3 regions of the Peribacillus sp. Bi134 genome follow, and region 2 is predicted to be linked to each of the others. Evidence: riboswitches for the same ligand, from Rfam matches in the RefSeq annotation. Region 2 holds a riboswitch; each other region holds the start of a gene.

Region 1 (11,093 bases), on a different contig from region 2:
CCGATTATGCTATTCACTTCACTGAAAAGCTTGGCTTGAATTTCTGGATGCTTCGAAATTGCGTACAGTGCCCAGGAAAGAGCATTTGCTGTCGTTTCATGACCGGCAAGGAAAATAGTCATCAATTCATCACGGACCTGATGGCTTGTCATACCCAATCCGTCGTCGGCATCACGTGCGTCCATCAGGATCCCAAGCATGTCTTCATGTTTTACTGTGTCGTTCTTCCGTTTTTCAATAATGCCGTAAATCACTTTATCAAGTCTTTGTATCGCCTTTTTATATTCACGATTGATTTTGGTAGGTACCCATAATGGCATACGGAAAATCTTTCTCATCCTTTTGACTGTAATTCTCAAAGCGGTTTCCAGCGGTTTTCCAACAATTTCATACCCATCCTTGAATTCCATGCTGAACATCGTCTTGCTGATTATCCCGAGAGTGATGTCCATCATATCCTTCGTTATGATCCGTTCTTCATCATGTTGCCAAGTTGATATATAATCCATTGTGGTATCAATCATATCCTTGGCGTATTGGCTAATATGATTCTTTTTGAAAGAGGGTTGGATAAGCCTTCTCTGTCGCATATGAAAGTCTTTTTCGCTTGTAAGCAAACCTTCACCGATAAGCGGTTTTAAAACATTGAAGTCCTTGGATTTGATGAAGGATTTTTGTTTTGTTACGAGTATTTGTTTTATTAAATCAGGATTTAAAACGTGATAAACATTTTGGAATGGGCCCAAACGGAATTTAGCGACTTCTCCATATTCCTTGGCCAATCGGGTCAGAAAACCAATGGGATCTGCTTGAAACTCCTTTGTATGTCCGGAAATCACCCTTCCTTTTGGAACCTTTGGAGAAGTGCGGAAGACATCATCAGCGTGGCTCAATGTGGTTTTTCCCCTTTCTTTAAAATAATTACATGTAATCATTCTATGAGGATCAGTTAAATTGGTTTGGACAAGTCTTTAAAGAAAGGGCGGATAATTCTATGGAAGTAATAAGGTTATATAAGAAGCCATAAAAAAACTCTGGCTGAATAGAGCCAGAGTTTTTCATGAAGCTTTAGATTTGATGATGTGGGATTTACCTTCTTTCTTCATCGTCCCTATGTTGGAAGCGATCATTTTTTTCTTTAATGGGCCCGCCAAATTCTGCATTGATTTCCTTTACCACTTGATCTAGGAATTCATCTGATATTATTGGATTATTAGTTTTTTTATGCATGTACAATCCTTTCTGGATATCGTTGTTTGGATAAATAATGAAGTATACGTTATCAACATAACCTCACTTTTAATAAATTATTCTTTCTTTGTCCAACATTTTCACTTGCATTTACATTTCACGGAAGCATTTATAAAAGACTGTTATATCTAGTTTAGTGATGATGGTATGTGGAAATAGCCCAATCACCTCTAGGTAATTGGGCGTGGGTTATATACTTGATTAAGGGAACAGCTGCCTTAAATATGTTATTAGCTGATCACGAAGTTCAGGTCGTTTCATGGCGAAATCTATTGAAGCCTGAAGGAAGCCGAATTTATCGCCGACGTCATATCGATTTCCTTCGATGATATACGAATATAATGGTTCCTTTTCTAACAAAAGGTCTAAAGCTTCGGTAAGCTGGATCTCCCCCTTCCGGTCGGGCTGTACGGTTTCAAGGATTTCAAAAATCTCAGGTGATAAAATATATCGGCCAATAATCGCCTGTGTTGATGGTGCATCCTCCACTTTTGGCTTTTCCACTAAGTTTCTTACCAGAAATAAATCCTCATATCGTTCTTGGAAATTTACGATCCCATACTTGGAGACATCGGCAGGTGACACTTCCTTACATCCGATAATGCTCGCTTGAACCTTGTTATACCGTTCCATCAACTGCTTCAAAGCTGGAACCTGGCTATCCACGATATCATCCCCTAACAGGACGGCAAAAGGTTCGTTTCCGATAAAAGTTTTGGCACATAATACTGCATGCCCGAGACCTAATGGTTCCTTTTGTCTTACATAGTGGATATCCACCATGTTGGAAATGTTCTCCACGATCTTAAGCAGCTCATTTTGACCTTTCATTTGCAGAAGCATTTCCAGTTCAATGGATTTATCGAAATGATCTTCAATGGCACGTTTGTTTTTACCCGTAACGATGATAATATCTGTAATCCCTGATTGAACCGCTTCCTCGATAATATATTGAATGGTCGGCTTATCGACAATCGGCAGCATTTCCTTTGGTTGAGCTTTCGTAGCAGGTAAAAATCGTGTTCCTAAACCGGCTGCTGGAATCACCGCTTTCTTTATCATAGCCCAGCCCCTTTTTAAGGTACTTTTATATGCTTTTAGTTCTACCCTTCATTTTATGTAGCCATTGGTTGACCTATATCAAAATAGGTTAAAATAAATTCCTGAAAAAGAATAGATTTACCTTTGAAGCAAATATTATGGATATATGAATTTGGTCAAGAGGTGTATATGTTGCCAATTGAAAAACAAGAGAGAACACAAATCCTTTTTGCCTTACTCGTCATTGTTTTATATCTTTCTCCTTTATTCATCCTTGGAGAAAATGCGCATATTCGCGTACATGATAATTTGGACTCCAACATTGCCTGGTATAAAGTCCTATCAGAAAGCGGTGAGTTATTCGGTGCGATAGATGCCAAAATTCCCCAAATCATGAATGGTCTGCCCCGAAATGCCTTTGGCAGTGAGTTCAGTATTATCGTGTGGCTTTACGCACTTTTTCCGACAATGGTTGCATATGCAATAAGCCAGGCATTAACAAGATTTATTGCATTCTTTGGTATGTATATCTTATTAAAGAAACATTTGGTTACAGGAAGCCAATCAGGTTGGATCAGGGTTGGAACATCCTTGGCCTTTGCCCTTACCCCATTTTGGCCGTCGGGAATGCTCAGTACACTTGGGATGCCGCTTGCACTTTGGGCTTTTTTGAATATTCGCAGCAAGGACCATTCGTGGAAGAATTATTTGGTCCTTACACTTTTGCCGCTTTATTCAAGCATCGTGCTTGGTTTTTTCTTTTTCCTTGTTGCAATGGGCTTTCTTTGGTTAATGGATGTGATCAGGAGAAAAGGGTGGAATATAACGTTTCTTCTTTCGATCGTGTATATGACCTTCATTTTTGGTTTGGTGGAGTACCGTTTGGTGTCTTCATTCATTTTTGATTCGGAGCCAAATAGCAGAGATGAATATTTTCACGCAAGGCTGCCGCTCGATTGGGTCATCAAGCTTACTTTCAAAAATTTCGTTCTTGGACATACGCATGTCATGACTGTACATGCGCTTATTATCCTGCCGATTACAGTCTTTGCCCTTTATATCATTCTGACCAAAAAACTGTGGCGACAGGAAAAGGTATATGTATTTTTATTCGGCTTGAACTTTATACTCTCAGCATGGTACGCATTCTGGTTTTATAAAGGCTGGGTTCCTTTGACTGAAAGGTTTCACACCCTGGATACCTTTAATTTTGCCAGATTTCACTTTTTAAGGCCGATGGTGATTTATTTGGGCTTTGCCCTCGCGATAAAAATCATTTGGGAACACAGCGATTATGCTAAGAAAACCCTTTCCATTTTCATCGCCGTCCAAATTATGATCTTAATGGGCTTCAATGAAGAAATCACTTACAATAAAAAACCATCTTTTAAAGAGTTCTATTCAGAAAGCCTTTTCCAGGAAATAAAAGATCATATTGACCTTCCACAGGAAGAGTATCGTGTTGCTAGCATAGGGCTGCATCCTGCAATCGCACAATTTAATGGATTTTACACGCTCGATAGCTATAACAATTTCTATCCGCTTTCTTACAAACATCAATTTCGTCAAATAATTGAAAACGAATTGGCTAAGAATAAAAACATCAGAATCTACTTTGATGAATGGGGAGGACGTTGTTACCTATTTACCGATGAGCTTGGGAAGCATTATATGTTCAAGAAAGGCTCGAAGAAAGAGCTGGAAAATTTGGATCTTAATATGGATGCCTTTAAAGGATTAGGTGGCAAATATATATTTTCTGCCATCCCAATCAACAACGCGAAGGAGAATGGATTGGTGCTAGATGGGGTTTTCACAAAGAAAGGAAGCAAATGGAAAATTCATTTATACAGAGTCATGTGAAAAGGGGGGAATAGAATGAATTCACCGATAGTAACGATTGTTGTACCTTGTTATAACGAAGAAAGCGTTTTGCAGGATACCATTTCCCAGCTTTGTGGATTGATGAGGGGATTAGTCGAAGAAAACGTTGTTTCTGGTCAAAGTAAAGTCCTGCTGGTTGATGATGGAAGCAAAGATCAAACTTGGAAGATCATTTATAAGGAAACGATCAATAATGAATTGGTTCGCGGGCTAAAGCTTTCCCGGAATGCAGGACATCAAAATGCACTCCTGGCAGGATTGTTTACAGCCAAGGAAGCCTCGGATTGTGTGATTTCCATTGATGCAGATTTACAGGATGATATTCAAGTCATCCCTGAATTCATTCGGAAATTCAATGAAGGATGTGAAATCGTATATGGTGTCCGCCAGAAAAGGGACCTTGATTCATTTTTTAAACGAACATCTGCAACTGGTTTTTATAAATTGATGAACAAGATGGGGGTTAACCTTGTCTATAATCATGCCGATTTCAGGCTGATGAGCAGAAGGGCGATCGCGGAGTTGGAACGATTTGATGAAACGAATCTCTTTTTAAGGGGGATTGTCCCGCTTATTGGGTTTAAGACGGATTCTGTTTATTATGACCGAAAAGAAAGATTGGCTGGGGAAACGAAATATCCATTTAAGAAGATGGTTGCTTTTGCGCTTGATGGCATTACTTCCTTTTCAGTTACACCGATCCGGCTTGTATTATGGCTAGGATGTCTTTCCTTTTTCATTAGCTTACTCTTTGGGTCTTACTTTTTATGGTTAAAGTTTTATGGGCAGACCGAAACTGGTTGGACCTCATTAATCACCTCCATATGGTTGATCGGCGGACTGCAGTTGATTGCTGTCGGCTTGATAGGGGAATATATCGGAAAAATCTATAATGAATCCAAACGCCGGCCTAAATATATTGTTGATCTTGATTTATTTAATCCGCTCGATTTAAAAAAACGGGAGCAACTAGACAATGAACGGAACAGTATTGAAAAACTATCTAAAACACACTAACTCCTTTATCCGCTTTTTATTGGTTGGAATAGTCAATACAGCGGTTGGACTTTCCATCATGCTTTTTCTTATGAATGTTCTTGAATTATCATACTGGGTCTCCACCTTTTTCGGCAATGGAACGGGAGCTGTAACGAGTTTTCTTTTGAACAGGACTTTTACCTTTAAAAGTGATATAGAATGGCGGCGAGGAGTTGCCCGTTTCTTTTGCGTCATCCTTATTTGTTATTCCGCCGCTTATTCTATAGGCCAAGCCATTGCGGAATCACTGGAAGGATCCGTCCATTTATCCATACAACAAAATTTGGCTGTTCTCATAGGAACAATCTTTTATACCGTGCTTAACTATATTGGCCAGAAATACTTTGTCTTTAAAAAAAGCAATCTGAGACCAATTCAAGAAGGAAGGAACTAATTAGGTGAATCAGTGGAATAGTGCCCCTATTGGACGGGAATAAAAGCGGAATTTGATATTTAATGCAAGTTTACCCTTTTAATGACGATCCGAGCTGGGGCAGATCTGGTTAATTCATCGCATTCTTCATGAAGGTGATTTTTTTCCTTTTCGGACCACCTTTTGTTAATTGGCCCCTGGATTTTGACCTTTACTTACCTCCTTTCCTACCTTCGAATCATGTCATTGCATGACTTATGTTATATAAGCCAAGAACAAAACCTCACTTACAAAGAATTATTTATTTTTGAGCAAAATTTTCATTTACATTTCCATTTCACGGGAGTATGATAATCAACAGTTTCATATTTCTAAATCGCTTAAACCTTATGGTGCGGGGGACCCGTTATTGGGATTGTTTACAATCCAGGGGGTGAATCCTTTTTAAAAAGGTAGGGCTACTCTTAGGTCCGAATCCGACAGCTAACCTCGTAAGCGTTATATGAGAAGGAAGGTGGAGCTTGTTAGACAAAAAAATTGATGTCTACAGGTCTATTTAGCTATGACTTGTAGGCATTTTTGTGTTTCGTCTAGTTTTTTGCTACAGCTGGGTAACATAAACTTATAAATTAACTATGGTGGTGAAATCTTGATGTTATCTTCTATAAAGAGGTTCTTGATTGGGAGACCTTTAAAGTCAAATGCACTTGGTGAACAAAAGCTTAACAAAACAAAGGCTTTGGCGATATTATCTTCTGATGCTTTGTCTTCGGTTGCATATGGGCCGGAGCAAATATTGATCGTCCTGATCACGGTCGGTGCTGCAGCATTCTGGTATTCCATCCCTATCGCGATCGGAGTATTGATCCTCTTAACTGCTTTGATTTTGTCTTATAGACAAATCATTTTCGCTTATCCGCATGGCGGGGGGGCCTATGTGGTTTCAAAAAACAATTTAGGAGTCAATCCAGGGTTGATAGCTGGAGGATCTTTATTGGTAGATTATATATTAACTGTGGCTGTAAGTGTCTCTGCAGGTACGGATGCAATCACGTCCGCTTTTCCTGGCCTGCATTCCTATAATGTCGTCATTGCCATCATATTCGTGATTCTACTTACAATCCTGAACCTTCGGGGGGTTACGGAGTCAGCCTCTGTTTTGGCCTATCCGGTGTACCTATTCGTTTTAGCCTTGTTCATCTTGATCGGTGTTGGAATTTACAAGATTTTAACAGGAGGAGTTTCACCTGAATTGCACACATCAATCGGGACTCCGGTAGCGGGCATCAGTTTATTTATACTGCTAAGAGCATTTGCATCAGGAAGCTCCGCCTTGACAGGAGTAGAAGCAATTTCCAATGCAATCCCGAACTTTAAAGATCCAGCCCCGAATAATGCTGCGAAAACTTTAATAGCGATGGGTTCATTGCTAGCTGTATTATTTTCGGGAATCGTATTTTTAGCCTATTATTTAAGCATTGTTCCCAGCGCAGAGGTAACGGTCGTCTCCCAGATTGCTGAAGAGATCTTTGGACGGAATTTCATGTATTTCTTCATTCAAGGTACGACTGCCCTGATCTTGATACTTGCGGCCAATACTGGCTATTCGGCTTTCCCTCTGCTTGCGGTAAATCTTGCGAAGGATAAATTCATACCAAGGGCGTTTACGATCAGAGGGGACCGATTAGGGTATTCCAATGGAATCATCATACTGGGACTTGCATCCATCATCTTGATTGTCGCATTTGAAGGACATACTGAAAATCTCATTCCGCTTTATGCGGTAGGGGTATTCATTCCATTTACGTTGTCCCAGACTGGCATGATCGTTAAATGGGTTCGCGAAAAGCCAAAAGGCTGGATGATGAAATTAACCATAAATTCAATTGGTGCCATAATTAGCTTTATCGTCACGATGATATTCTTTTTAACCAAATTTACTCAGGTTTGGCCTGTTTTGATTTTTTTACCTATCATCATTTTAATTTTTCATCGGATTAAAAAGCATTATGAAGCAGTTGGTGACCAACTAAGGATTACAACATGCGAGCCGATCTTACCAATTGAAGGAAATATCATTATCGTACCTGTGGCAGGTATAACTCATGTGGTTGAGAACTCTTTAAATTATGCAAAATCGCTCTCAGCAAATCAGGTCATTGCCGTTTATGTTGCTTTTGAAAGAGAAGATGAAAAGAAATTCGGAGAAAAGTGGAAAAAGTGGCAGCCGGATGTCAGGCTCGTTACACTGAATTCTTATTATAGAAGTATCATTCAGCCACTAACTAAATTTGTGGATACAGTTGAACATAAGGCGAGTGAATCCAATTATAAAGTTACGGTGGTCATCCCCCAATTCATTCCGAAGAAGGGCTGGCACAATATACTTCATAATCAATCAAGTTTACTGATTCGCGCCTACTTACTTTATAAAAGAAATGTGGTTGTTACGACAGTGCCATATCATTTGAAGAAATAAGTTCCATATCTATAACTGGAAGCAAACCTGCATAAGGTTTGCTTTTTTTATAATCTTATAAAAAAAGACAGCAGTACAGCTGTCTTTTCTCCAACTAAACGCTCCCGATTTATTAGCATCGGAAGCTTTCTTTGTGTTGAACACTATTTTCGCAAAAACACTTCATAAAATTACCAAGGGTCAATTCAAATAAAGCGAACATATTAAAAAGAAGACAAAATGAAATTTATTAGCTTTGAACTTACATATATGGGGGTTGAATATGGATATATTATTAGCTCTCTTGCCGGCACTATTCTGGGGAAGCATCGTTTTATTTAATGTGAAACTCGGGGGTGGGCCATATAGTCAAACACTGGGTACAACCATTGGCGCATTGATTTTTTCAATAGGTGTTTATATTTTTGCCGATATTAAGTTGTCATTTCTCGTGTTTGGAGTCGGGGTTGTCTCCGGATTGTTTTGGGCCGTTGGACAAGCTAATCAGCTTAAGAGCATTGATTTAATGGGAGTATCCAAAACGATGCCGATATCTACTGGAATGCAGCTCATTTCAACGACTTTATTCGGGGTCATCGTTTTTAACGAATGGTCCACAATGAAAGCGATCATTTTAGGCGTCTTGGCATTAGTTTTCATTATTATAGGAATCGTCTTGACCTCACTGGAGGATAAAGAATCAAAAGAGGGCAAATCGGGAAACTTGAAGAAAGGAATTGTTATTCTCCTCATCTCGACATTCGGTTATTTGGTTTATGTGGTCGTGGCCCGTCTTTTCGATGTTGATGGATGGTCAGCATTGTTCCCTCAAGCGATAGGGATGGTGATAGGCGGTCTGTTATTGACTTTTAAACATAAACCGTTTAATAAATATACGATTCGCAATATCATTCCGGGATTGATATGGGCTGCAGGGAATATGTTTTTATTCATATCCCAGCCCCGTGTGGGAGTGGCCACTAGTTTTTCCCTTTCGCAAATGGGCATTGTCATCTCAACTCTCGGCGGGATCATCATTTTACGTGAAAAGAAAACGAAACGCCAACTAATTGGAATCATAATCGGAATTATCTTGATCATCATTGCTGGGATTATGCTCGGGATGGCAAAAAGTTAATTGGAGGGTGATTAAATGTATACAGATTTAGAAGGTAAGGTCGTTGTTATAACCGGTTCATCCACTGGTTTAGGGAAAGCGATGGCCATTCGCTTTGCCAAGGAAAAGGCAAAGGTCGTGGTTAATTATCGCACTAAATCAGAGGAAGCAGATAGTGTAATGGAGGAAATCAAAACAAATGGCGGGGAAGCAATTGCAGTAAAAGGCGATGTCACCGTTGAAGAAGATGTGATTAATCTTGTTCAATCAGCGATAAAGAATTTCGGGAAACTCGATATATTCATCAATAATGCAGGAATTGAAAATCCGGTTCCGTCTCACGAGATGCCGTTAAGCGACTGGAATAGGGTAATCAATACCAACTTAACGGGAAATTTCTTGGGCTGCCGTGAAGCTATCAAGTATTTTGTCGAGAACGACATTAAAGGGAATGTTATAAACATGTCCAGTGTACATGAGATGATTCCCTGGCCTTTATTCGTTCACTATGCTGCAAGCAAGGGCGGGGTGAAGCTGCTTACGGAGACACTGGCACTTGAATATGCACCAAAGGGAATCCGTGTGAACAGCATTGGTCCTGGAGCCATCGCCACGCCAATTAATGCCGACAAGCTTGAAGATCCCGAAAAGAAAAAGGATCTTGAAAGCATGATTCCGATGGGGTATATCGGAAAGCCTGAAGAAATTGCTGCGGTTGCTGCATGGCTGGCATCTTCAGAGTCCAGTTATGTAACGGGCATCACTCTATTCGCTGACGGAGGAATGACGAAATACCCTGCATTCCAGGCGGGAAGAGGATGAATTTTGTTTAATGATGCAAAAAGACTCCCAGCAGGCTCAAACCTACTGGGAGTCTTTTTTTATCATTAACGAGTATGATGATTATACCAGCTAATGAAATTATCGACGACCGTATCGATAAACTGGACAGTCGACTCATGTGTAAGCCTGCCTTCGTTATCGATTTTGTCATGCACTGCACCAACATATACTTCATTCCCTGGAAGGAGTGGGGAGGCGATGCCTATTGCGAATAAGATTTCACGCAAATGCAATTGAGCTTTAACCGTTCCTAATTGCCCCATTGAAGCACCCATGATCCATGATGGTTTGCCGATCAAGACTTTATCGACACGTGATAACCAATCGATTGCATTGCCCAATACACCTGGAATCGTACCGTTGTATTCAGGAGTTACCCACAAAACTGCATCTGCTTCGGCCACTTTGCTTTTAAATTCTTTTACAACTGATGGAGGGTCATTTTCAATATCTTGATCATAAAAAGGTAAATCCCGAATGTTCAATATTTCGAGATCGAACCGATCTTGATATCTAGATTGAATATATTTGGCAAGCTTAAGGTTGTAAGACTCTTTACGGATACTTCCCACTATTGCAACAACTTTCATCTTCAATACCTCCAATGATTTTTATAATGGATAATCATGTAAATGTATTCCACTTACCTATTATAATTGGAATGTAAATGAAAGGGAAAAAGGATGCTTGGAAAAAAGTTGAGTTAGAGCTTAATAAACAAATTCCTCTCGAACATTCATTCACTTAGGGTTACCCTGCAAAGTTAGACTCGAAAATTAAATAGATTTGTTTGTGCCAATCCAATCCCCATTACTAGAACTCACCAAACAATATTGCATTTGTTTTTAATTTAATATTATGGCCATTCCTATAGGGATTAAGGAAAAATCCTTTCAGAGAAAATGAAATAAGACGCTTGAAAAAGTAAATAATGAAATATCATGAAGACCGTAAGTGAAATGAGTTTTTTTGCTTGAAAACTATTTTACTAAAATGATAGGAGAGGATGAAGTTGATCTTTCGTACCATTGATACGAACAAAGATAAAGATATTATCATTAAATTCAGGAAAGATTCCTTTGTTGTAA
Region 2 (11,093 bases):
GGAGCTGATCAAGAACCTTGACCTTGAAATAACGGCGATAGACCTGTCAGCCGATATGCTAAAAAATGCGAAGGGGAAATTTGATGATGCATCGATCAATTTCCTCGAGATGGATGCACAGCATATGGAATTCGATAATGAATCGTTTGACTATATAGTGGGAAGTTTGGTTCTTTCGGTCGTACCTGATGCCAATGAATGCCTTCGGGAAATGATCAGGGTTTTAAAAGGCGAGGGGAAAATAATACTATTCGATAAGTTTATTTCTAAAGATGAAGTGCTTTCACTACCCAAAAAGCTTCTGAGGCCCATCATTCGATTTTTAGGAACGGATATTGGCTTGAGGTTTGAAGACTTGTTCAGTAGGCATGTTAAGAATATGAAAATTGAAGAAGATCGACCGATCATGCTGAATGGAATGTATAGAAAGATAATCATCAGTAAACGGATGTGACAAGCGGAGAGATGTTTCAGAATGGATTGGGAGTCGGATTCTAAGACATCTGGATACATCATAGAGCTGAGTTTTGTTGTTTGGAAGCTAAACCTGATTTACTGAATAATATTTGACATGCTTATATAAAACCCATGTCCTTTCTAACATGGATAATGAGCCGATAATCGGGTTATTAAGTGAGAATGTATCATACTATAAGAACATATTTTGAACACATCTTTGATACCTTTAAATTCAGTGACCATCATATAAACAACAGTGTCCAATAGTGTTTGAACGTCCTTTGTCACGCATTTTTGATGAAGCTGTTACATAGGCACTGGCCGAAATCAGTATAATTAAATGGTGGAATACAATGGGAAGAGGTGATGGTTTTGTCCGAGACGATAACAACCCATGAAGATCTATTGAATATGCTCGACTCGTTATTGCGTGAGCCAACTGGATTCTGGAATGGTTTTTATGAAGACCGCTCAAAGGGGGTACCCTTTTTCGGAAATCTCCCTGATGAAAATTTGGTTACATATTTTGATTGTGGGTTAATCCGGCCGGGAAAGGTTCTTGAGCTTGGATGCGGACCTGGAAGAAATGCCATTTACCTTGCTCAAAAGGGCTTTACCGTTGATGCGGTGGACCTTTCGAAGGAAGCCCTTGAATGGGGAAAAGAACGAGCGTCAGATAAAAATGTCCATGTGAACTTCATTCAAAGGAATATATTTGATTTGGACATTGAGGAAGGGCAATATGACTTCGTCTTTGATTCAGGTTGTTTTCACCATATTGCTCCACATAGAAGGATCAATTATTTGGACATGGTGAAAAAGGCGTTAAGGCCTAAGGGATTGTATTCGATTACCTGTTTTGTCGAGGGCGGCATATTGGGTGGTGCCGATATTTCAGATTGGGAAGTATATAGGCAAAGAAGCCTTAAAGGCGGATTAGGTTTTACGGAAGAAAAACTCAGAAAGATCTTCAAGGATTTTGAAGTGGTGGAAATACGGAAGATGAGGAAAATGGAAAAATCGGATCAAACCTTTGGGGTTCAAGGTTTATGGACGGCCTTATTTATGAAAAAGTAATTATAAAGTCAAAATGGGGGTTAAAAGGAGGATCTGGAATCAGGTCCTTTTTTTGTTATAAGAAAAGGGATAATTTGTTAACAATATTTTAAAATGGTAAACTATAACAATAGATAAACCAGAATAGTAGATGAAGGTTTTACTGAATTTTTTTTTGAAAAACAGTGGTTGTATGGTTTCAAAAACAGCTGGGAAGGTATATGGAAAGAGGGGCCATTGGGTTTTTAGATCATAAGAATTTTTAAGTATGGAAGAGGTTTTCTTCGATGCTTACTTTGTTGATAATTTTTCAATACCCTGACAATGCTGATTTCAGGGTAAGATTCAACTGCTTTTTATAAAAAACTAGGAGGAGTTTATGCACAGAAATAAAGAATTATATTCCTTTTTATTGGGTGTGGCAGCACAATTGACTGAGGAATGGTACGCAACATTGAATAAAAACGATAAGGCGGGGGTTTACAGCTCACCCGATCCCAATGTGATTAAAAAACTTAAGCAGCAAAATAATGAATTCCATTTACGTTTCTTTCAGGTCTTTGATACAGAGGAGAGGGAATTCTTTGAGCAGCTTGGTGAGTGGATTGAAGATATCGGTCAGGATGAGCAGCATTTAAACACACCCATCTATTTTATATTGAGGGAGTTTTCTCGAACGCAAGAGCAATACCTGGATTATGTTGACCGGTTTGTGGGATTGCAAGGAGAAAACTATACGCAGGCGGAAATAAATTCCTGGTATCGGATAGTGGTGAAGGTGTTCAGCGAAGTGATGGAGAAGTTTACGGAAGCGAATCATAGGTATGCCAATAAAATCATGAAAGCCCAACAGGCAACGATCGATGAATTGAGCACTCCCATCATTTCACTTAAAGATAGTACGGCGTTACTTCCCCTGATAGGCGATATTGATACGGCGAGGGGCATGTCCTTGCTTGAAAACACCTTACAAAAGTGCGCTGAAAAAAATGTCACCAGGCTTTTCATTGACCTCTCGGGCGTTCATGCAATTGATAGTGCATCCGCCCACCAGTTGTCACAATTGATTGAATCCTTACATTTGATCGGAATTCAAACAACCCTTTCAGGACTTCGGCCGGAAATAGCCATGACTGCCGTTAAGCTTCAACTGCCTTTTGATAAAGTGACGATAAAGTCCACTCTTGCCCAAGCGATCAGTACGATAAAATAATACATACATATCCAGGGCATGGGAATACTCGTTATAAATTTCATCGAGAAGACCTCCATATGGCGATCTTCTCGTATGTATAATGCTTGCATTCAAAAATAAGGTATCAGGCTCAATGAAGAAAGAGCTGGCACCTGCCAGTTATTCAATATTGGCAAAGAAGGCTAGATCTTCTTTATTGCCAACCAATAAAAGCATATCTTTTTCATGGATATCCTGATCCGGTGAGGGTGCTATGATAATTTCCCCATTACTCACGATGGCAATGACGCTGATATTATATTTTGCCCGTAAATCAAGCTCCCTGAGGCTTTTTCCCTTCATGCTCATGGGGAGGATGATTTCCTCGATATTATATTCTTTTGAGAGCTCTATATAGTTCAGCATGTTAGGGGAAAGAAGCTGATTCGCGACCCGTTCCCCCATATCCCTCTCAGGATAGATGACCCAGTCGGCACCTACTTTTGTGAGCACCTGACCGTGATTTTTATTAAGTGCTTTGGCAATGACCTTTTTGATCCCAAGCTCTTTTAAAAGCAAGGTAGTTAAAATGCTCGATTGCATGTCATTTCCGATGGCTACGATGACACAATCGAAATTACGGATTCCGATTGCTTTCAATGTCTCTTCTTCGGTCGTATCCGCCATGACTGCATGGGTAACGTTCAGTTCCGCATTCTCGACTCTTTCCTCGTTCACATCAATACCCAAAACCTCTTGGCCTGCCGTATATAATCTATGGGCCACACTGGTTCCAAATCTGCCTAAACCTATCACGGCGTATTGTCGTTTTCCCATCTTTTACGCTCCTTCATTCATTATTAACCAATCATGATTTTCCCTTTTGGACGTCGGAATGGATCTGGCTTGCGCCTCATGGCGATAGCAAAGGCAAAAGTCAAAGGACCAACACGTCCTGCAAACATCGTGAAAATGATGAGCATCCGGCCGACCGGTGATAATTCCGGGGTCAAACCCATTGAAAGTCCCACGGTGGCGAAAGCTGAAGTGGCTTCGAACAAAATCATCAAAAAGTCAGTTCCGCTTTCAGTGATGGTCAGCAGAATGGAGATGATTGAAACCATGAATACGCCAATGAATGTAACGGATAATGCTTTAAAAATCGTTTCATTCACAATGCGGTGACGGAATAATACCACATCACCCTTTCCTTTAATCTGTGACCAAACGGTACCGACAAGCGTCGCCAATGTAGTCGTTTTAATCCCGCCGCCAGTCGATCCGGGTGATGCCCCGACGAACATCAGAAAAATGATGAGCAGTAATGTTGGTTGAGTTAAATCAGGGATATTCAGCGTATTGGAGCCTGCCGTCCTTGGTGATACCGATTGAAATAATGATGACAGCGTTTTACCCATGAAAGATAAAGGCTGCAATGTCTTGGCATTGCCGAACTCGAATAGAAAGATTAAAATTGCTCCGGCAATCGTAAGGGTTAAGCTAGTCGCTAGAACGATCTTCGTATGTACTGATAAACGATGGGTATTCCGATATTCATATAGTTCATTCATTACGATAAAACCTATTCCTCCAAACGTGATGAGGAAGGCGACGGTAAGGGTTACGAATGGATCCGATACATATGGGGTCAAACTCCTGAATTCCCCCATTAAATCGAAGCCGGCATTATTGAAATTCGAGATGGAATGAAAAACCCCGTAATAGACCGCTTTAACGATTGGCATGTCAAAAGAAAAGCGAATCGATAAAATAAGGGCACCAATGCCTTCAATGATGGCTGTGAAAACCAAAAGCCGTTTCACTAATCTGACTACACCTGCCATGGATAGATTATTTAAGGACTCCTGCAAGAGTAACCTGCCTTTTAAAGAAATCTTTTTGCCTAAAAGGAAAAAGATAAACGTCGCAAATGTCATGAACCCTAAGCCGCCTACCTGAATCAGTGTTAAGATGACCAACTCACCAAAAGTGGTGAAGGTCGATCCCGTATCCACAACGACCAGTCCTGTTACACATGTAGCGGAAGTCGAGGTGAATAAAGCATCCAGAAAAGAAAGACCATGGCCATTTTCTGTGGAAATCGGCAGGGTCAATAAATAGGCCCCGATAAGTATCAGGATGGCAAAGCCAAGTACAAGTATTTTTGGCGGATCCAATTTTGTCATTCTCAAATGATCATCCCTACTGTATGACTTTTAATCATCAATCTGCTTTTCGAATCTTTTTAAAGGCATAATAAAAAGACCTGCGAAAACATCGAATAGCTGTATTGCCACAAAAAGCGTGCAAAAAAAGCTCCCGAAATAGGCGGTCTTATGACCTCCTTCGCTTTAGCCGACGAAGTTAGCTGACGGGTAGGATGGCGAAAGAGCTGATCTCATCCCTTCTGCAAGGCAGAATTAACCCCAAATGATTGGGTCCTCCGTACTCAATTTCCATGAGTTTTGGCCGAAATGCATTAAATTGATAAACGTATTCTACTCCCATCATTTAGCAGTTGTAAACCCCTAAATCGTAAAAAAATATTTCTTTAACAAAACTGAAAATTTACGTTTTATTTACATTTAGAAAACGTATTGACAAATATTAGTTAGCACATTATGATAGGTTCGATTAATCCAATTATGATAACCGGCATCGATGTACTTTATTCAATAATTTCAAGCAGAACATGCGGTGCCAATCAAAATTTTCTAACATATATTTTATGTTTCTTTTGTAAATGATAAAGAAAAAAGCATTGCATTTGTATTTAAAGATTCAAGACATTTTATTAAAAAGGCGGGCAATTATGGAGAAGACGTTCAATAGATATGTTATTAATGCTACAGGCAAGGGTGGCCAGACATATTTAACACAATGCCAGGATAAAGATGCACTAAGGAAATGGATAGCCGATCATGAGGATCAAATCATCATGGATGAGTTAAGGATAACGGATAAGAAAAAGAATCCGTTCTTAAAATTGTTTTCCCTAAGGTAAATCAACTGCATCCAACATTCATTAGCGGTATTCAATTATTTATTCCCTGTGTTCTATCCGGAATGCTGAGCGAAAAATCCATATCTTGTTTTGCTTTGAAACTCATTTATTATAATGAGTTTTTTTGCGTTGGTTATTTAGAGGCAAAAGCGAAGGAAAAAATGTAATCCGATTTAAAGGCATGTTGATGGAACCTGCCTTTAATGAATCGTTCATTGGATGAATGTGCGCAATTGGCTGATGAAGTTCAAGATTTGAAAATGGATTTTCGCCATTTGTTCCGCCGTTTGTTCTTCACAATTCTCTAGCCACTCCTGAATCACCCCTAAAATCGCCGATGTCAGGAATGCGTGCATATACATGCGGAATGCTTCATCTTTAGCTGCTGGATGCAGGCTGATCAAACGCTCCAACAGTATTTCACCGAATACTCGCTTTATTTTTTTGGCAAAAGAGGGATCGCCCTGATCACCAAGAATGGCCCTTAATGCGTTGGCATGTTCACTGATGAATTGAAAAATAGCTACGAAAGGCGGGTAAAGTTGCTGTTGATGAAGAGCCAAAAAAGCTTCTTTCGGCAAAATGGCAGTAATGCGGGTTTGAAGTTCATTTAACAATTCCTGCTGTAAGTGATCCATCAATTCATATTTATCTGTGTAATGCAAATAGAATGTGCCCCGATTAATGTTGGCACGCTCTGCAATTTTCTTCACTGATACATGTGAGAACCCCTCTGCTTCAACAAGTGCAATAAAATGATGTTGTATCTGCTTTTTCGTCTTTTGTACCATATCCTCATGAATCGATGCCATGGAATGTCTCCTTTACTAAACATTTTTCCAAATGTGTTGATTGTATTAGTACGAATGCTACCTTAGAATGATGATACACTCAACACCGTGTTAATTAAAGAGGGAGGATGTGTGTGCATGAAAAATGCGATTTCCATTGATGGAATTGCTAAGGGTTTTCAGCAGAAGAAGGTCATTCAGCCATTAAGCCTGAATATTGAAAAAAACGGAATTTTTGGCTTATTAGGTCCATCCGGATGCGGAAAGACCACCTTGATTAAAATGATTGTCGGATTGATTAAGCCTGATGCGGGTAAAGTCACGGTTCTGAATCATGAAGTGCCAAATGAAGCACTGTTAATGGATGTCGGCTATATGGCACAGTCCGATGCTTTATATACAGAACTGACGGGAGCTGAAAATCTCGAATTTTTTGCGAAACTATACCGTTTTTCGAAAAAGGAACGAAGGGAACGCATTCAATATGCAGCTGAAATCGTACAGCTGACGAATGTTTTGAACGTTCGGGTTGCGCATTATTCCGGGGGAATGAAACGCCGTCTGTCACTGGCGGTTGCACTCATCCAAAATCCGGAGATTCTCATTTTGGATGAACCGACAGTAGGAATAGACCCTTTGCTGAAACAATCGATTTGGGAGGAACTTGAGCGTTTAAGAAATGAAGATGATAAGACGATCATCATCACGACGCATGTGATGGATGAAGCGGAACGATGCGATAAACTGGCGATGCTGCGTGAAGGTGAAATCATCGCGGCAGGAACCCCTGCTGCTTTAAAAACACAATTTGCCGTGGAAACGCTTGATGATGTTTTTTTAAGGATTGGAGGCGGCTTAAAATGAGAATTGCCTCTCTTGTTACTCGAATTACTCAGCAGATGCGCCGGGATCGAAGGACGCTTGCTTTATTCTTCCTAGCTCCTTTGCTCATTTTAACGCTCATGTATTTTATTTTCGATACAGAAGCAAGTGATTTGAAAATCGTTGTTACAGGCAGTGATGAAACGATCGTTAAAGCATTGAAAAAAGCGGATTTTCAAGTGTCGGCTGCTGAGGAATTCTCACAGGAAAAGATGATTGAAAAGAATACGGATGGCTGGCTGCATGTTGAAAATGGGAAAATTAATCTCACACTTTTGAACGACGAACCGACCCGGGCAAAAGCCGTTCAAATGCAAATGATGCAAGGCTTGCAAGGGAATGAAAAAAACACTCCTTCAATTGAGGAGAAATATGTTTACGGAGATGCCAACACAAAGGGTTTTGATACCTTCAGTCCGATGCTCGTCAGCTTTTTCGTTTTCTTCTTTGTATTTTTAATAGCGGGGATTGCGCTTTTGAAGGAGCGTACAAGTGGTACTTTGGAACGGCTGCTTGCCACCCCGATTAAAAGATACGAAATCGTAGCGGGCTATGTGATCGGATATGGCTTATTTGCTCTAATTCAAACAATAATTGTCGTACTATATGCTGTCAATGTATTGGATATCGTCCTTGTTGGCTCCATTTGGCTCGTTTTACTGACGAATATACTGGTCGCGCTCGTTGCATTATCGCTTGGTACATTGCTATCGAGTTTCGCGACATCTGAATTCCAAATGGTACAATTCATTCCGCTGGTCATCGTGCCTCAAGTCTTCTTTACAGGGATTTTCCCATTGGATGGCATGTCAGACTGGCTCCAAAAAATCGGCAAGATCATGCCCCTCTATTACGCTTCTGATGCCATGAACGGCATTATGTACAAAGGCTTCACGTTCAATGAGATTTCAATGGATCTGCTCATTCTCCTGGCCTTTGCCGTCGTCTTTATCACCATCAATATCATTAGTTTAAAAAAATACCGAGCACTATGAAATCAACAACTTAACAAAAGAAGCCGGATTCCTGGAAAGTGAGGAAGCGGCTTTTTGTTTTACTGGAAGAAGATCGAATTATTCCACACAACAGTCGAATTATCCGAGTAAGGTCGAATAAACCCGCACATCGGTCGAATTATCTGTATGTAGGTCGAATAAACCCACACATCGGTCGAATTATCCGGAGTAAGGTCGAATAAATCCGCACATCGGTCGAGTTATCCGGGCGTAGGTCGAATAAACCCACACATCGGTCGAATTATCCGGAGTAAGGTCGAATAAATCCGCACATCGGTCGAATTATCCGGATGTAGGTCGAATAAACCCACACATCGGTCGAATTATCCGGATGTAGGTCGAATAAACCCACACATCGGTCGGATTATCCGGATGTAGGTCGAATAAACCCACACATCGAATGAATTATCGGGGATGAAGGACGAAATATCCTTCCGATAGGTTGATTCATTCTAAAAAGCTTCCCTTTGAAGTAGTTTGTTGACGGGCTGTTAAAGTTGTCCTAGGATATAAGGATATGAATTGATTTGGAAAGAAATAGAAAGGGGGAGTTATATGTCTCTAAAATCGGTCATGCTTTCCCTTTTGCTGTCGCAAGCAATGTTTTTGTGCGGTTTACCTTTTTTTCTTCAGCTTCTATTATATTTGAATCCTTTGGTAATCATGGTTGTCTGGTGTTGTATACTTCTTTTCGTTTCGTTTGCGGTTCTTTATTTTCGAGGTGAAACGGTCAGAATTCCGCGCTCTTTATGGCAGTCAGCATTGTTTAGTTACAGTTTATCATTATTGGTTTTGCTGTTCTTTCGGCCGGAAGGGCAGGTATATTCGTATAATTTGATTCCTTTTTCTACGATTCTTTCATATTTATCGAACGAAATGAACTGGCTTGTGTCATTTTATAACCTTAGCGCCAATGTAGGGCTGTTCATTCCATTCGGCCTGTATTTGTTGTCAAGGGAAGGGAAAGAGCCCTCAGCTAAAAGGAAATTTCTATATCCATTACTTTCGATTTCAGTCATCGAAATCTGTCAGTTTGTTTTTCGGCGCGGAAGTTTGGATGTCGATGACCTGATCCTGAATATGATTGGTGTTTACCTGGGGTACATTCTGCATCCTTTGTTCAAGAAAGTCGTAGTGCTCCGTTCTGGAAAAGTAAAAGCATGAGAGGCAATACAATTATGTTAAATGAAAGGGTGAATTTTCATGTATAGCACGTTAGAAGAATTATCGAGCCATCCTGTGTTTCATTATTTTGCAGCGATTTCCAAAATCCCGAGAGGATCGGCTAACGAAAAAGCGATCAGTGACTATTTGGTTCGCTTCGCTAAGGATAGGAACCTGGAGGTGATCCAGGATGAGGCGCTGAATGTGATTATCAAAAAGCCTGCCACAACTGGATATGAAAATGCACCTACCGTCATTATCCAGGGGCATATGGATATGGTTTGCGAAAAGAACAAGGGAACGCTTCATGATTTTGAGAAAGATCCGCTTCAATTAAGGATTGTGGGAGATATGTTGTATGCAACGGATAAAATATTGGGGGCGGATAATGGAATTGCCGTTGCTTATGCTTTGGCATTATTGGATGCGAATGATATTCCGCATCCCTCTCTTGAAATAGTCATAACGACTGAAGAAGAAACGACAATGAACGGTGCACTTGCCGTGGATCCGGCTCACTTCAAGGGAAAATTGATGATCAATATTGATTCGGAGGAAGATGGAAAGCTGCTGGTTAGCTCTGCTGGAGGAATACGAGTTCGGCAAATCCTGCAAATCGGATGGGAATCGGCTTCAATTGTTGAAGCTGTATCTTATAATATCAGGATTAAAGGGTTGAAGGGCGGACACTCCGGTATGTCCATCCATAAGGAAAGAGGGAACTCCAATAAACTTTTGGGCAGAGTATTACATGAATTAACGACAGACTTTCCTTGCTTCATACAGCAAATGAACGGGGGCTTGAAAGGGAATGCGATTCCTCGTGAAGCAGAGGCGACTGTACTGATTTCTGTAGAAGATGTTCAGAAGATAACGGAGAGACTCCAGAAATGGGAGGATACTTTTAAAAATGAACTGCAATCTTCTGACCCTGAGGTATCGATTAGATTTGAAAAGATCGAAACGATTTCTTCAAACGTTTTTTCCAAAGAGACGGTGACTAAAGCCATTACCTCCTTACTGGTAATCCCGCATGGCGTTCAAGGTATGAGTATGGGAATAGAAGGATTAGTGGAAAGTTCGACTAATCTAGGGGTAGTTACAACAAATGAAGCGGAAATGATATTCGAAAGTGAAATCAGGAGTTCGGTCAAAAGCATCAAATATAATATGGTCACGCAGGCAAAGGTGATTGCCGACATGCTTGGGTGCAAGCTATTGATTGATGCGGATTATCCGGAATGGCCCTATAATCCTGATTCGAAACTCAAGAAATTATTTGAAGAGACATACAAAGAAAAATATCATGAGGATATTGAAATCATCGCTGTGCATGCAGGGATCGAGTGTGGGGTATTCATAGATAAGATACCAGGGCTGGATACTGTTTCAATCGGACCGGATATGTTTTCCGTACATACACCTGAAGAACACTTAAGCATCCCTTCGACCATAAACAACTGGGAATATTTTGTTTACACATTAGAACGGATGAAAGATCTATAAACAATGTTTGGGCAACGGCAATATGGCATTCAATAGATTTG
Region 3 (11,093 bases), on a different contig from region 2:
TAACCAAACGAAGCAGAAACCAGTTTAAATCGCACCGGTTCCTGCTGATTGGAATCCATCAAATCAATGCTTGATGGATTGTGGAGTTTACTGATACATTACCTGCATGATCAAACTGTATATTTGATTTGTTGTTTTTCCTGATGACGTTCCAAGGCAAGTTTCACGAGTTTTTCAATTAAAGCTGGATAGTCGACACCTGTGTGCTTCCACAATAACGGAAACATGCTGAAAGGAGTAAACCCAGGCATTGTATTCACTTCATTAATATAGATTTGCCCCTCATTCGTTAAGAAGAAATCAGCGCGAACCAATCCAGAGCAATCCAATGACTTAAAGGCAGTAATGGCCATTTCGGATAAAGCCACATACTCGCTTTCCGTTATCTCCGCTGGAATGACCATTGCAGAATTACCGTCAACGTATTTTGCTGAATAATCATAGAAGGCAAAATCTTTCTTAGGGATGATTTCGCCTGCCACCGAACAAGACGGTTCATCATTACCAAGTATTCCAAACTCGAGTTCACGAGCTACGACCCCTTCTTCAATGATGATTTTCCGATCGAATTGGAAAGCTTCCGCTACAGCTCTTTCCAGTTCATCAGCATCATCACATTTGCTGATACCGACACTGGAGCCTAAATTGGCAGGTTTGACAAAACAAGGGTAACCCAATTCATCCGCTACCTTTTTAATGGCACTTTCAGTATTCTTCTCCCATTCAGAACGAATGAACCAAGTGTATTTGACTTGAGGAAGTCCCGCCTGGGCAAAAATGTTTTTCATGATGACCTTATCCATTCCTGCTGATGAAGCCAAAACGCCATTCCCTACATAAGGAAGGTTCAATAGTTCCAGCATCCCTTGCACGGTCCCATCTTCTCCATTCGGTCCGTGAAGCAATGGGAAAATCACGTCATACCCTGTTGATTCACTATTTTCATCAGTTGAATGTGCCTGCAAGGCAAGAGGCGAGCTAGATTTATCCGATGTAAATGTCAAAGCCTCCACACTCTCGGCAGGTCCTGTTAACTTCGGTCCATTAATCCATGAACCCTCTTTTGTTATGTAAATCGGATATATATCAAACTTTGCTAAATCGAGAGCTTTAATGACCGCTAAAGCCGTCTGCATAGAAACCTCATGCTCCGCAGATTTTCCACCATAAAGCAAACCAAGTTTAGTTTTCATGAGTTATTACCCTCCAATATTCTTTTAACCATGTTCATTGTATCACTTTACACTAAAATGGTTAAAGCGAAACTTCCATATTGGCGCTTTTCCAATGATGGTTAGTTGAGCCAATCGGGCATTTACAGGCTGTTGACCCACCACATTTCTTTTTCATTACAATTGCCGCCGCTTCCCTTACAGCCTGTTAATGCGGGGTAAAGCGAAACTTCCATCATTGGCGCTTTTCCAATGATTACTATTAGGCGGAACACAGGTTAAAACCGCCACACCCTGCGCGCCGCCCTCTCTTATCTTTTATGCATGAGATGGTAAGTCTTACACCTGAAAAATTTCAAGAGTGTCAAATAATCCAAGCCACGAACCTCGGAAGTTGGGATAATCAGGAGAATGATGTATTTTTAATAACGCTTTCCCATACCCTTTCTTTTCGATTGAAGGTAATAAAGGCATCTGGCTCCTTAATATCTCTATCTGAAAAGTCATCATGCATTTCATCCATGTTTAAATAATCCCCTACAACCCATGCCGGTATCTCAATCTTTGTTCTTGTATACTTAACATGCCGAAAGGAAAAAACGAGCCCCTCTGCCAGAATATGAGCCAAGGAAGCAATGATTTCTGCCGGAATCGCCGTCAGCTCTCTTTTCTTTCTGATTCCAAGCCAAGTCCTCTCTACTTTTAAAAGCTCCAGCTTTAGCGGAATCAGGCTTCCTAACATCATATAATATGTCGAAAGAGAACGAAAATAAATTTTATTGAACCAGCCATCATCCTGGGCAAGGTACACAAATTGATTATTCAATTTACGGAAAAATGGAGGATCCAGATGAGTTTTTGCATGCCCTAAATATAATAGTTCCGCTATTTCCCTTCCATCCAATTCATCCAACCCTTCTCTTTCTTCAAAATCGATCCAACAGAAATCTCCATATGCCCGGACATTTTCTTTAACGAGCTTCGCAATATCTTCAGATGAAGCACTCTCTAGCAGGACATTCAAATTGTATTCCCCGCCATTGAATTCATGTTTCAATAATAAGATGGAATCCAACGTATATGGCAGCGAATAGACGAATTCACGAAAATTGAGTCCATTAAAAAGGACAAACCGTTCAGAAGCCTGCATATACATATATAAGATATCATTGCTATCATTCTTCATAACCTGACCCCCTCCGAGCTCTTAATCAATAATATTATTTTACCAAACTTTTGGGTTTTCACGTAAGTTATATAACCCCCAATATTAATCATCATCAGCACCATGTGAATAATGCGAAACATGTACTCCATATTAACCCAAATGTTAAGGGACACACTCGACTAGCTCAAAGTATCCATATTATAGTAAGAATGAAGGATTGGAGGATTAAATCATGGATAAAATTGAAAAAGGTTTTATCATTAATTCTTTTCATGGAGCCGTTTCCGTCTATGCTGATGCAACTAAAAAAATAGGTCTGTGGCAATCAGAGAAATATGCATTCGAAAAATATTTAAATCAGGAAGATGCAATCCTTGATATCGGTTGCGGTACAGGAAGGACCACCTTCGCACTATATAAAAAAGGATTTCAAAATCTAACGGGAATCGACCTGACTCCTGCCATGCTTTATGAAGCCGAAAAAATAGCCCATGAATATAACCTGGACATACCCTTTATCCTTGGCGATGCAACCGACCTCCCTTTCAACGACTCATCATTCGATAAAGCAATCTTCGCTTTTAATGGTTTAATGCAAATTCCCCAGCGAAAAAACCGCACATTGGCTTTAAAAGAAATCAACCGTATTTTAAAACCTAAAGGGCTCTTCATTTTCACAACACATGACCGTGATAAAAACGAAAATTACCTGAACTTCTGGGAGCAAGAGGAAATGATTTGGTGTGTTGGTAAACAAGATGAGAGGCTTTATGAACTCGGGGATATTTTCACATCCGGAAAGACGCTTCAAGAAGATACTTACCTACATATCCCAACTAAACTTGAAGTACTTGAATGCCTGGAAGAAGCACGGTTCAAAGTTATCGAAAGCTTTTATCGAAGTGAATTATTCCATGAAAATGATGATGTCATCGCTTTCTCTTCCGATTGCCGCTTCTGGATCGTCCAAAAGTAAGGAAGCGCATTTTAATTCAAAAAAAATCCAGAGTGACATTTCACTCTGGATTTTTTGTATTAAGAAACTTGTTCTAATTCTTTTTTGGAAGGCGGGTTGAATTGACCTTCCCATTTAGAGATAACGATTGCCGCAAGTGAATTACCGATAACGTTTACTACTGTACGTCCCATATCAAGAATACGGTCAATACCGGCAATGAATGCTAGACCTTCAACAGGAATACCGACAGTTCCCAATGTCGCTAAAAGAACTACGAAAGATACACCTGGTACACCCGCAATCCCTTTGGATGTGATCATTAACACTAGCATTAGCGTAATTTGCTCATACATGCTTAAATCGATTCCGTACATTTGAGCGATGAAGATAGCTGCTAACGCTTGGTATAATGTAGAACCATCAAGGTTAAAAGAATATCCAGTCGGAATAACAAATGTAGCAATATGTTTCGGACATCCCGCTTTTTCCATTTTTTCCATGATCTTAGGAAGAACCGCTTCTGAACTTGCAGTAGAGAAAGCAAGAATCAATTCTTCTTTTAGAAGTTTAATCAACGTAAAGATATTGAATCCGACAAATTTCGCAATAAGACCAAGAATGACTATTACAAAGAAAATCATTGTTCCGTAAACAGAAAGCGCTAACTTTCCTAACGGAATTAAAGATTCCAAACCGAATTTGGAGATCGTCACACCGATTAGTGCAAATACACCGATAGGAGCGAATTTCATGACCATGTTAGTTAGGTAGAACATTCCTTCAGCTACACCTTGGAAGAAACGGAATACTGGTTTACCCTTTTCACCGATGGCCGCAATACTAAGTCCAAACAACACGGAGAAGAAAATGATCGCTAGCATATCGCCTTCTACCATGGCTTTAACTGGATTGGATGGCACAATGTGAACGATTGTATCTACGAACGATTCATGTTGCTTAGTTTCTGCTGTATCAACATAGGTAGAAATATCAGTTTGTTCTAGCTTGTCCATATTTACACCAACACCAGGCTGGATGATATTCGCTGAAATTAAACCAACAGCAATCGCTATCATAGTTACTACAACAAAGTATGATATTGATTTAGCTCCAAGTTTACCTACTGATTTTAAATCGCCTACACCTGCAACTGCAACGATAAGACTTGACACAATGATTGGTACTACAATCATTTTAATCATTCGTAGGAAAATGTCTCCGAATGGCTGTAAAAAGTTTTGGGCCGTCTCACTACCATAAAAAATGGCACCAACGATAATCCCTAAAATTAAACCAATGAAAATTTGGCTAGCTAAACTTAATTTGAATTTCTTCATTTACTTTCCTCACCTTCCATAAAGTCTTTGATGCAAAAACATTTTTGTCTCGGTAAGGGAAACAAGATACTAATAAAAGAAAGTAATTTTTCTTTTTTGAAAAACTCTGTCTTTACGCCGAAAAAAAAGACACTTCATGTGTCGATTTCTTATTGGCGTGAATATTCACACATGTTCCCTTAAAGACGCTGACGAGGTTAGCTGTCGGGTTAGGAATTGGAAACACAAATGCCCTTTCATTTCTGAATTCACCCCTAGCGGATAAAATCCACAAAAATGGGTCCCCCGTTCTTGGAATAAGATTAAGCGAGTTAACTTATAATAAAATATTATACTAAAAATGATAATCTGTAAATATTTATTCGCATTAGTTCTAGAAAAAATCTTTAAATATGTCTGAATATTCTGCATTAGAGACTATTGTATCTATAATTACTCTTCCCGATTTTTAATAATATAAGTTATATTGATATATAATTAATCACTAATTTGACATCACCTCTCTTGATGAAAGAAGCGGTTATTTTTCCAATACGCCAAGTAACAGATATCTTACTTTTTCCCTAGAGGTGAATTTTTTATAAGTTGCTGCCTTCACTTTTCCAAATTGGATTGGGGTAATGAAATAAGAATGGTTCTTCGACACATCCGGCTCCATTAGAATGACGTCACCTACCGACGGTCCGTTTATGATTTCTTGCTTCCCTTCAGCCTTAAGCCCTTTTGTAATGTAATGTTTATCCACATAGCCATTTTTAGTCAATTTGTAAATATAAGGCTGTTTATGGTTTTTTATGGCTTCTATAGGAATTGAGGGTACACCGGCTTTCTCATTGGTTATTACAGTAAGATTCACTTTGGATCCCACCAACAAAGCTTCCGTTTCTTCACCTTCCGGTTCGATTAGTGCCTGAAATGGAAATCTGTTATCCTTTTTTAATGACGGCTCTTCAGCGGGATAGGAATGGATGCGACCTATCGTCCCTTTCAATGCCTTTTTTGAATCAGAGGAACTTGCTTTTATAGTCATGCCCACTTCAGCCTTTTTCATTTCCTCTTCAGAGAAATCCCCTTCAATTGCCATATTTGTTGAAACGATGGATATAATGGGATTACTCAGGTTTTTATTGATATTTTTAACTACACCATCAGCCTCACTCGTTGACACGATCGCACTGGACTGCTCCTCAATTGAAGTTATTTTAGCTTCAAGCATTTTCACTTTTTCATTCAAGCTGTTTTTTTCCAGTTCCTGCTTGTACATTTCTTGCTCAATGTTACTTTTAATAAGATCTGAGGAACTTGTTGTTATATCAATTTTCAAGTTTTTTTCCACCGATTCATCAATGGTTGCTTTTTCAGGATTACTGGTCATGGTCCCTTGATAGGACCTCAACTTCCCTATGTATTCCTCAATACCTGCAATTTCTCCCTCAGCTGCCGTTTTCTCCGCTTCCAAGTTCGCTTTAAGAGCATCAAGTTCGGTCGTCGTATACTCAAACAACGAGGAGCCAGCCGTAATCTCATCGCCTTCTTTAACAAGGAATTTCTTAAAATCATTTTTCTTGGTGTCAAAATAGATATCATACTCTTCTACAGGTTTAATTACCCCATTTGTTTGAATAGTATCCGTAATTGTATCTTTTTTTACCTTAGTCCAGTTTTCAACGAAAACAGTTCGTTCCACTTTGCTTTCTTTTTTTTCAATAAGGTATAAGTTAACGGTTATTAAGACTATCGACGCAATGGAGACCGCTGCAATTTTCCATTTCCCGCTCATTCATTTCACCCGCCTTATACAAATACGCCTACTTGGATGTATGCTAAAAAGGCTTTAACAAACCATGTGGCCAGATAGAATAGAACAATCATTAAAAGGACCAAATAACTATTTCGTTCTGAAAACTGCTTTAAATAAAAATATTGCAGAGCAATAATAAGAAATTGAAAAATGGTGATTCCGCTGAAAAAGTGAATGAAATAATCATTTCTGAGAAAATACTGACTGATGATCCCCAATGAAAATGGATTGGCATCGCTGCCTATATCCATTAATACGAATAGAGGAATCAGTAATGTTTTTTCCACTAATTGCAAAACAAAAAGAATCATTTGAACGATGACTAATTTTATATATGGGATATCAGTAACGATCCAAAAGAATAGAGCTGATAAAAATATGTATATGGAAGGGTCGATTATGCCTGTTATTATGTTGCCGCTCATAATCAGCAGCTTTGCTGCTTCGAATTCACCGGCACTCATTTTCGTGATTTCTTTGGAGAATGATTCTGAACCAATGCCAAAATATCCCCCAATGGCGAATACTATAAGACTAAGAAAATATAAAAATAGTAATTTCAATCCAAGCTTTGTGACTGCCTCTGCATTTTGAAGCTGATAACGACTCCGATGAGGCTCTAAAATGCCCTTTAACAATCTGACCTGGTACACCATATGTGGTCCTCCTGCAAAAATTGATATATCTTCATATATTTTATCTTATTTTGGAAACAATTGCAGAAATAAGGAATGAATATACAAAAAAAACACATAATCATTCCCATTCATATTTAATCCCACCATACTAATTTGGAGTTAATACTGACAAATGTCGGGCAAGGACTTTAATGCGTGCAGGGGTTCGTCTATAGTTCTCTCCATCCATATCCACATCAAGCGGCCTCTTGGTTTCAATGGTCAGGGTATCGGCATTTAAATAAGTCACCCCAGAGTCAGAGATCATATTTTGTGTCCATGAACGCTTCATCGCTATTATTTCTAAAAATGTACCAAGGCTTGCATTTTCCAAGATGGCAACGCCGAAGAGTCCATCATCCGGACTAATCATGGGAAAGGGCAATAAATTGGTGCCGATAAAACAACCATTCAAAACCAAAATCATAACCGCTTCCCCTTCGATAACATTCCCATCATATTTTAGCTTATAGGAAAAGGGAGCATTCTCGCCAATTGTCCTTATAGCACTTAATAAATATCCTATCTTACCAAACCTGCTTTTTTCCTGCTCATCAATATTGCTTGATGCATCTGAAATAAGCCCTACTCCCCAAAAATTAGAAAAATAATCGTTGTTGGCCTGCCCAATATCAATTGAACGAACTTTGCCATTCACTAATGCTTCCGCAGCTTGACGAACATTTTGAGGAATCTTTAATGTTCTGGAGAAGTCATTGCAAGTCCCTCCAGGTAAAACCCCAAACAGGGGCCGCCTCGGAAGCGGCGAAAGGCCATTTACACACTCATGTACCGTTCCATCTCCTCCTAATACGAAAACTACATCCATGTCTTCACCATATTCCAAGCAAAAACGGCATGCATCGCCCTTTTCCTTCGTTTGCAGAATGAGAAACTCATCAATATGTGGAGCTATTATCGGAAGACAACCCTCAAGATTCCTTTCGAGTTTATCATTACCGGCATTTTCATTATAAATCAGCATTCCCTTTTTCCATCGCATGATTTTCGCCCCCATATTATTGAAAGAATGGTCTTCCTCCCTTCAATTTTACCTTTTCCTAAACCTCCGCTTTTGAAACTCATTAAGATCAAATGAAAAAAAAGAGGCTATACGCCCCTTTCGGTAAAGCTTTCATATACTTGTCAAATAATCCTTCATCATCAAGATAAGCTTTGAAGACAAGGGACTCCTTTTTTCATTTTTTTCCAAAAATAACAAAAGACTTTCCAAGATGATCGGGCTTGGACTAGCTTTTGAAAATTCCTCCTGGATTACCTTTAAAGCTTCCATATTTTTACGTGTATCCATTCCCTCTTCTTTACGTGTTTCCACTTCCAGCATCCTGACGATGATCGAATGGATTTCTTCTTTTGGGCTCATATCCCGCATCGAGCATCCCGGTAGGGGAAATTGTTTCAATAATGGATCTTCCATGTTCTGCAGGCTTGCGATAATTGAATCCATCCGGTTCAATATGAAGCTAGGTAATAATTCCACATCAAAAGCATTTTGTTTCCTGATCAATATTCCGATATATCCTTTGAAAAGTGAGTCCAAAATTATGGTGCAATCCGGCAAAAGATCAGCTGAAAGTCCCGGGTATAACTCAATGATTTTACGCTTGAACCAAATCAAGCCCTCTTCATGGATATAATGTAAAAATTTATCTAGTTCTTTGCTGATATGAACCATTTGTTCCTGCATCATCATTTGAATCAAATTGGTATTTCCCGTCATATGCTCAATATGAACTGTGATTTGCCTCATGAACTTGTCTTTACTGGACAATGAAGCATCCAGTTCAAGATCAAGCAATGAGTCCGTCAACGCTTCATAATAAAATTTAAAAATGGAGACCAGTAATTCTTCCTTCGATTTAAAATGATTATAAAAAGACCCCTTTGCTATCCCACACTTTTCAGCAATTTCCTGAACGGAAGTGGCATGATAGCCTTTCTCCGCGAAAAGCTCTACAGATTTATCTATGATCATCTTATTTTTTTCTTTCATCAAATTCATCCCATCTCTTAAATTTATCCTTTGGTGACCGATGGGTCACATCTCCCAAATTGTATCCCAAAACCCTTGAAATCACAACGTTAACACTAGCGGATATTATCTGTTGCAATCATAATCCATATACTATATATTTGAGTCTATGACCGAATAGTCACAATTTTATGTATGGAGGGTACAAGCTTGAATTCAATAATTAAATTTTCATTAAAGAATAAATTGGCAATCTGGTTGCTTACGATCATCATCGTTGCAGCTGGTTTATACTCAGGTTTAAACATGAAACAAGAAACCATTCCAAGCATCTCGACTCCTTTAATAAGCATCTCCACTGTATATCCTGGAGCTGCACCTGAAGAAGTAGCAGATAAACTTACGGACCAGATTGAGCAGAAAGTAACAAATTTGCCAGGAGTCGAATTAGTCAGTTCTTCGTCCATGGCTAATGCCTCTTCCGTCCAGTTACAATATGATTATGATACGGATATGGACGACGCTGTAAAAGAAGTGAAAGAAGCTTTAGAGAAATTAGAACTGCCTGAGGGAGTGGATGCCCCAAGCGTCTCTAAATTAGAATTAAACGCTTTTCCTGTCGTCGCACTCAGTGTAACAGATAAGGGGTCTGATTTACCAGCTCTTACAAAAAACGTCGAAGAGGTGTTGGTGCCTAAACTTGAAGGGATTGACGGCGTGACATCCGTATCAATTTCCGGACAACAAGTAAATGAAGGCAGCCTTGTATTCGACGAGGAAAAGATGGCTCAATACGGGCTCGATGAAGATACCGTAAAGAAGGTTATCCAGGCCGCAAACGTAAACATGCCGCTTGGCATATATAACTTTGATGATAAAGAAAAAACGATCGTTGTGGATGGAAACATCTCCACATTAAAAGACCTGAAAAATATAAAGATACCTTTAACCGGCGGCTCTCAAACAGGAACGCCAGCACAAACCGGACCGGAAACCAATCAATCAACTCCTGACATGGCAACAGGTCCTGCCCAAATGCAAAATGTCAAATTATCAGAAATTGCCGATGTTAAAATCACCGGTAAGGCCGAATCGATTTCAAGAACAAACGGTAGCGAATCGATTGGAATCCAGGTTACAAGATCACCTGATGCCGATACAGTTGCAATCGTAGACGAAGTAAACGAAGAAGCCTCTAATTTCAAAGAAGAGTTTAAAGGCGTAAGTGTACACACTACGCTCGATCAAGCTAAACCGATTAAAGATTCTGTTGAAACCATGATCAGTAAGGCACTCTTCGGCTGTCTGTTTGCCGTCATTGTTATCATGCTGTTCCTTAGGAACTTTAAAACGACTCTCATTTCCGTCATTTCGATTCCATTATCCCTGTTAGCAGCGCTTTTGGTGCTCAAACAAATGGATATTTCATTGAATGTCATGACACTTGGGGCCATGACGGTTGCCATTGGCCGAGTAGTCGATGATTCCATTGTCGTCATTGAAAATATTTATAGAAGAATGGCTTTAAAAGGCGAACAATTAAAAGGCGGCGAATTAATACGATCAGCCACTAAGGAAATGTTCATCCCTATCCTTTCATCGACAATCGTTACTGTAGCCGTATACCTGCCTTTAGCCAGCGTTACAGGACCTGTCGGGGAACTATTCATGCCATTCGCCTTAACAATGGTGTTCGCATTGGTCGCTTCATTAATAATCGCCATCACTCTTGTTCCGGCAATGGCAGACTCTTTGTTTAAAAAGGGACTATCTAAAAAAGAATTAAAATCACATGAAGAAAAACCAAGCAAACTATCAGCATTCTACCGAAAAGCACTGGATTGGTCGTTAAACCATAAGATAATCACTTTCGGTACAGCCATTGTATTATTGGTCGGCAGCTTATTCCTGATCCCAAGCATCGGTGTCAGCTTCATGCCTGCAGATGAAGAAAAAACGATTATCGTCACTTACACTCCCGCACCTG

The links. A riboswitch is a leader RNA that binds a small molecule or an ion and turns the genes downstream of it on or off. The one in region 2 is predicted to bind cyclic di-AMP.
Region 1: it holds a riboswitch for cyclic di-AMP, as region 2 does, so the genes downstream of both, LQ188_RS21005 (APC family permease) here and LQ188_RS18765 (TrkH family potassium uptake protein) in region 2, are expected to answer to the same signal.
Region 3: it holds a riboswitch for cyclic di-AMP, as region 2 does, so the genes downstream of both, LQ188_RS26130 (cation:dicarboxylase symporter family transporter) here and LQ188_RS18765 (TrkH family potassium uptake protein) in region 2, are expected to answer to the same signal.

Annotation. Positions count from the first base shown of each region.
Region 1 covers NZ_CAKKLN010000009.1:149,920-161,012, forward strand. Annotated here, with positions in the region: gene LQ188_RS20975 (cytochrome P450) at 1-893, opposite strand, end outside; gene LQ188_RS20980 (hypothetical protein) at 1,090-1,230, opposite strand; gene galU (UTP--glucose-1-phosphate uridylyltransferase GalU) at 1,453-2,313, opposite strand; gene LQ188_RS20990 (DUF6044 family protein) at 2,482-4,155, shown strand; gene LQ188_RS20995 (glycosyltransferase family 2 protein) at 4,171-5,193, shown strand; gene LQ188_RS21000 (GtrA family protein) at 5,153-5,608, shown strand; cyclic di-AMP (ydaO/yuaA leader) riboswitch at 5,955-6,101, shown strand; gene LQ188_RS21005 (APC family permease) at 6,240-8,066, shown strand; gene LQ188_RS21010 (RhaT/GlcU family sugar-proton symporter) at 8,329-9,183, shown strand; gene LQ188_RS21015 (SDR family oxidoreductase) at 9,199-9,984, shown strand; gene LQ188_RS21020 (NAD(P)H-dependent oxidoreductase) at 10,050-10,595, opposite strand; gene LQ188_RS21025 (GNAT family N-acetyltransferase) at 11,018-11,093, shown strand, end outside.
Region 2 covers NZ_CAKKLN010000008.1:74,926-86,018, reverse strand. Annotated here, with positions in the region: gene LQ188_RS18785 (class I SAM-dependent methyltransferase) at 1-454, shown strand, start outside; gene LQ188_RS18780 (class I SAM-dependent methyltransferase) at 832-1,536, shown strand; gene LQ188_RS18775 (STAS domain-containing protein) at 1,895-2,728, shown strand; gene LQ188_RS18770 (TrkA family potassium uptake protein) at 2,870-3,526, opposite strand; gene LQ188_RS18765 (TrkH family potassium uptake protein) at 3,550-4,875, opposite strand; cyclic di-AMP (ydaO/yuaA leader) riboswitch at 5,028-5,170, opposite strand; gene LQ188_RS18760 (hypothetical protein) at 5,502-5,693, shown strand; gene LQ188_RS18755 (TetR/AcrR family transcriptional regulator) at 5,906-6,505, opposite strand; gene LQ188_RS18750 (ABC transporter ATP-binding protein) at 6,623-7,348, shown strand; gene LQ188_RS18745 (ABC transporter permease) at 7,345-8,361, shown strand; gene LQ188_RS18740 (VanZ family protein) at 8,938-9,546, shown strand; gene LQ188_RS18735 (aminoacyl-histidine dipeptidase) at 9,586-11,052, shown strand.
Region 3 covers NZ_CAKKLN010000019.1:2,788-13,880, reverse strand. Annotated here, with positions in the region: gene LQ188_RS26145 (D-alanine--D-alanine ligase) at 111-1,193, opposite strand; gene LQ188_RS26895 (hypothetical protein) at 1,316-1,447, opposite strand; gene LQ188_RS26140 (hypothetical protein) at 1,576-2,358, opposite strand; gene LQ188_RS26135 (class I SAM-dependent methyltransferase) at 2,573-3,316, shown strand; gene LQ188_RS26130 (cation:dicarboxylase symporter family transporter) at 3,376-4,635, opposite strand; cyclic di-AMP (ydaO/yuaA leader) riboswitch at 4,807-4,954, opposite strand; gene LQ188_RS26125 (efflux RND transporter periplasmic adaptor subunit) at 5,156-6,415, opposite strand; gene LQ188_RS26120 (hypothetical protein) at 6,430-7,092, opposite strand; gene LQ188_RS26115 (YegS/Rv2252/BmrU family lipid kinase) at 7,223-8,116, opposite strand; gene LQ188_RS26110 (TetR/AcrR family transcriptional regulator) at 8,249-9,127, opposite strand; gene LQ188_RS26105 (efflux RND transporter permease subunit) at 9,317-11,093, shown strand, end outside.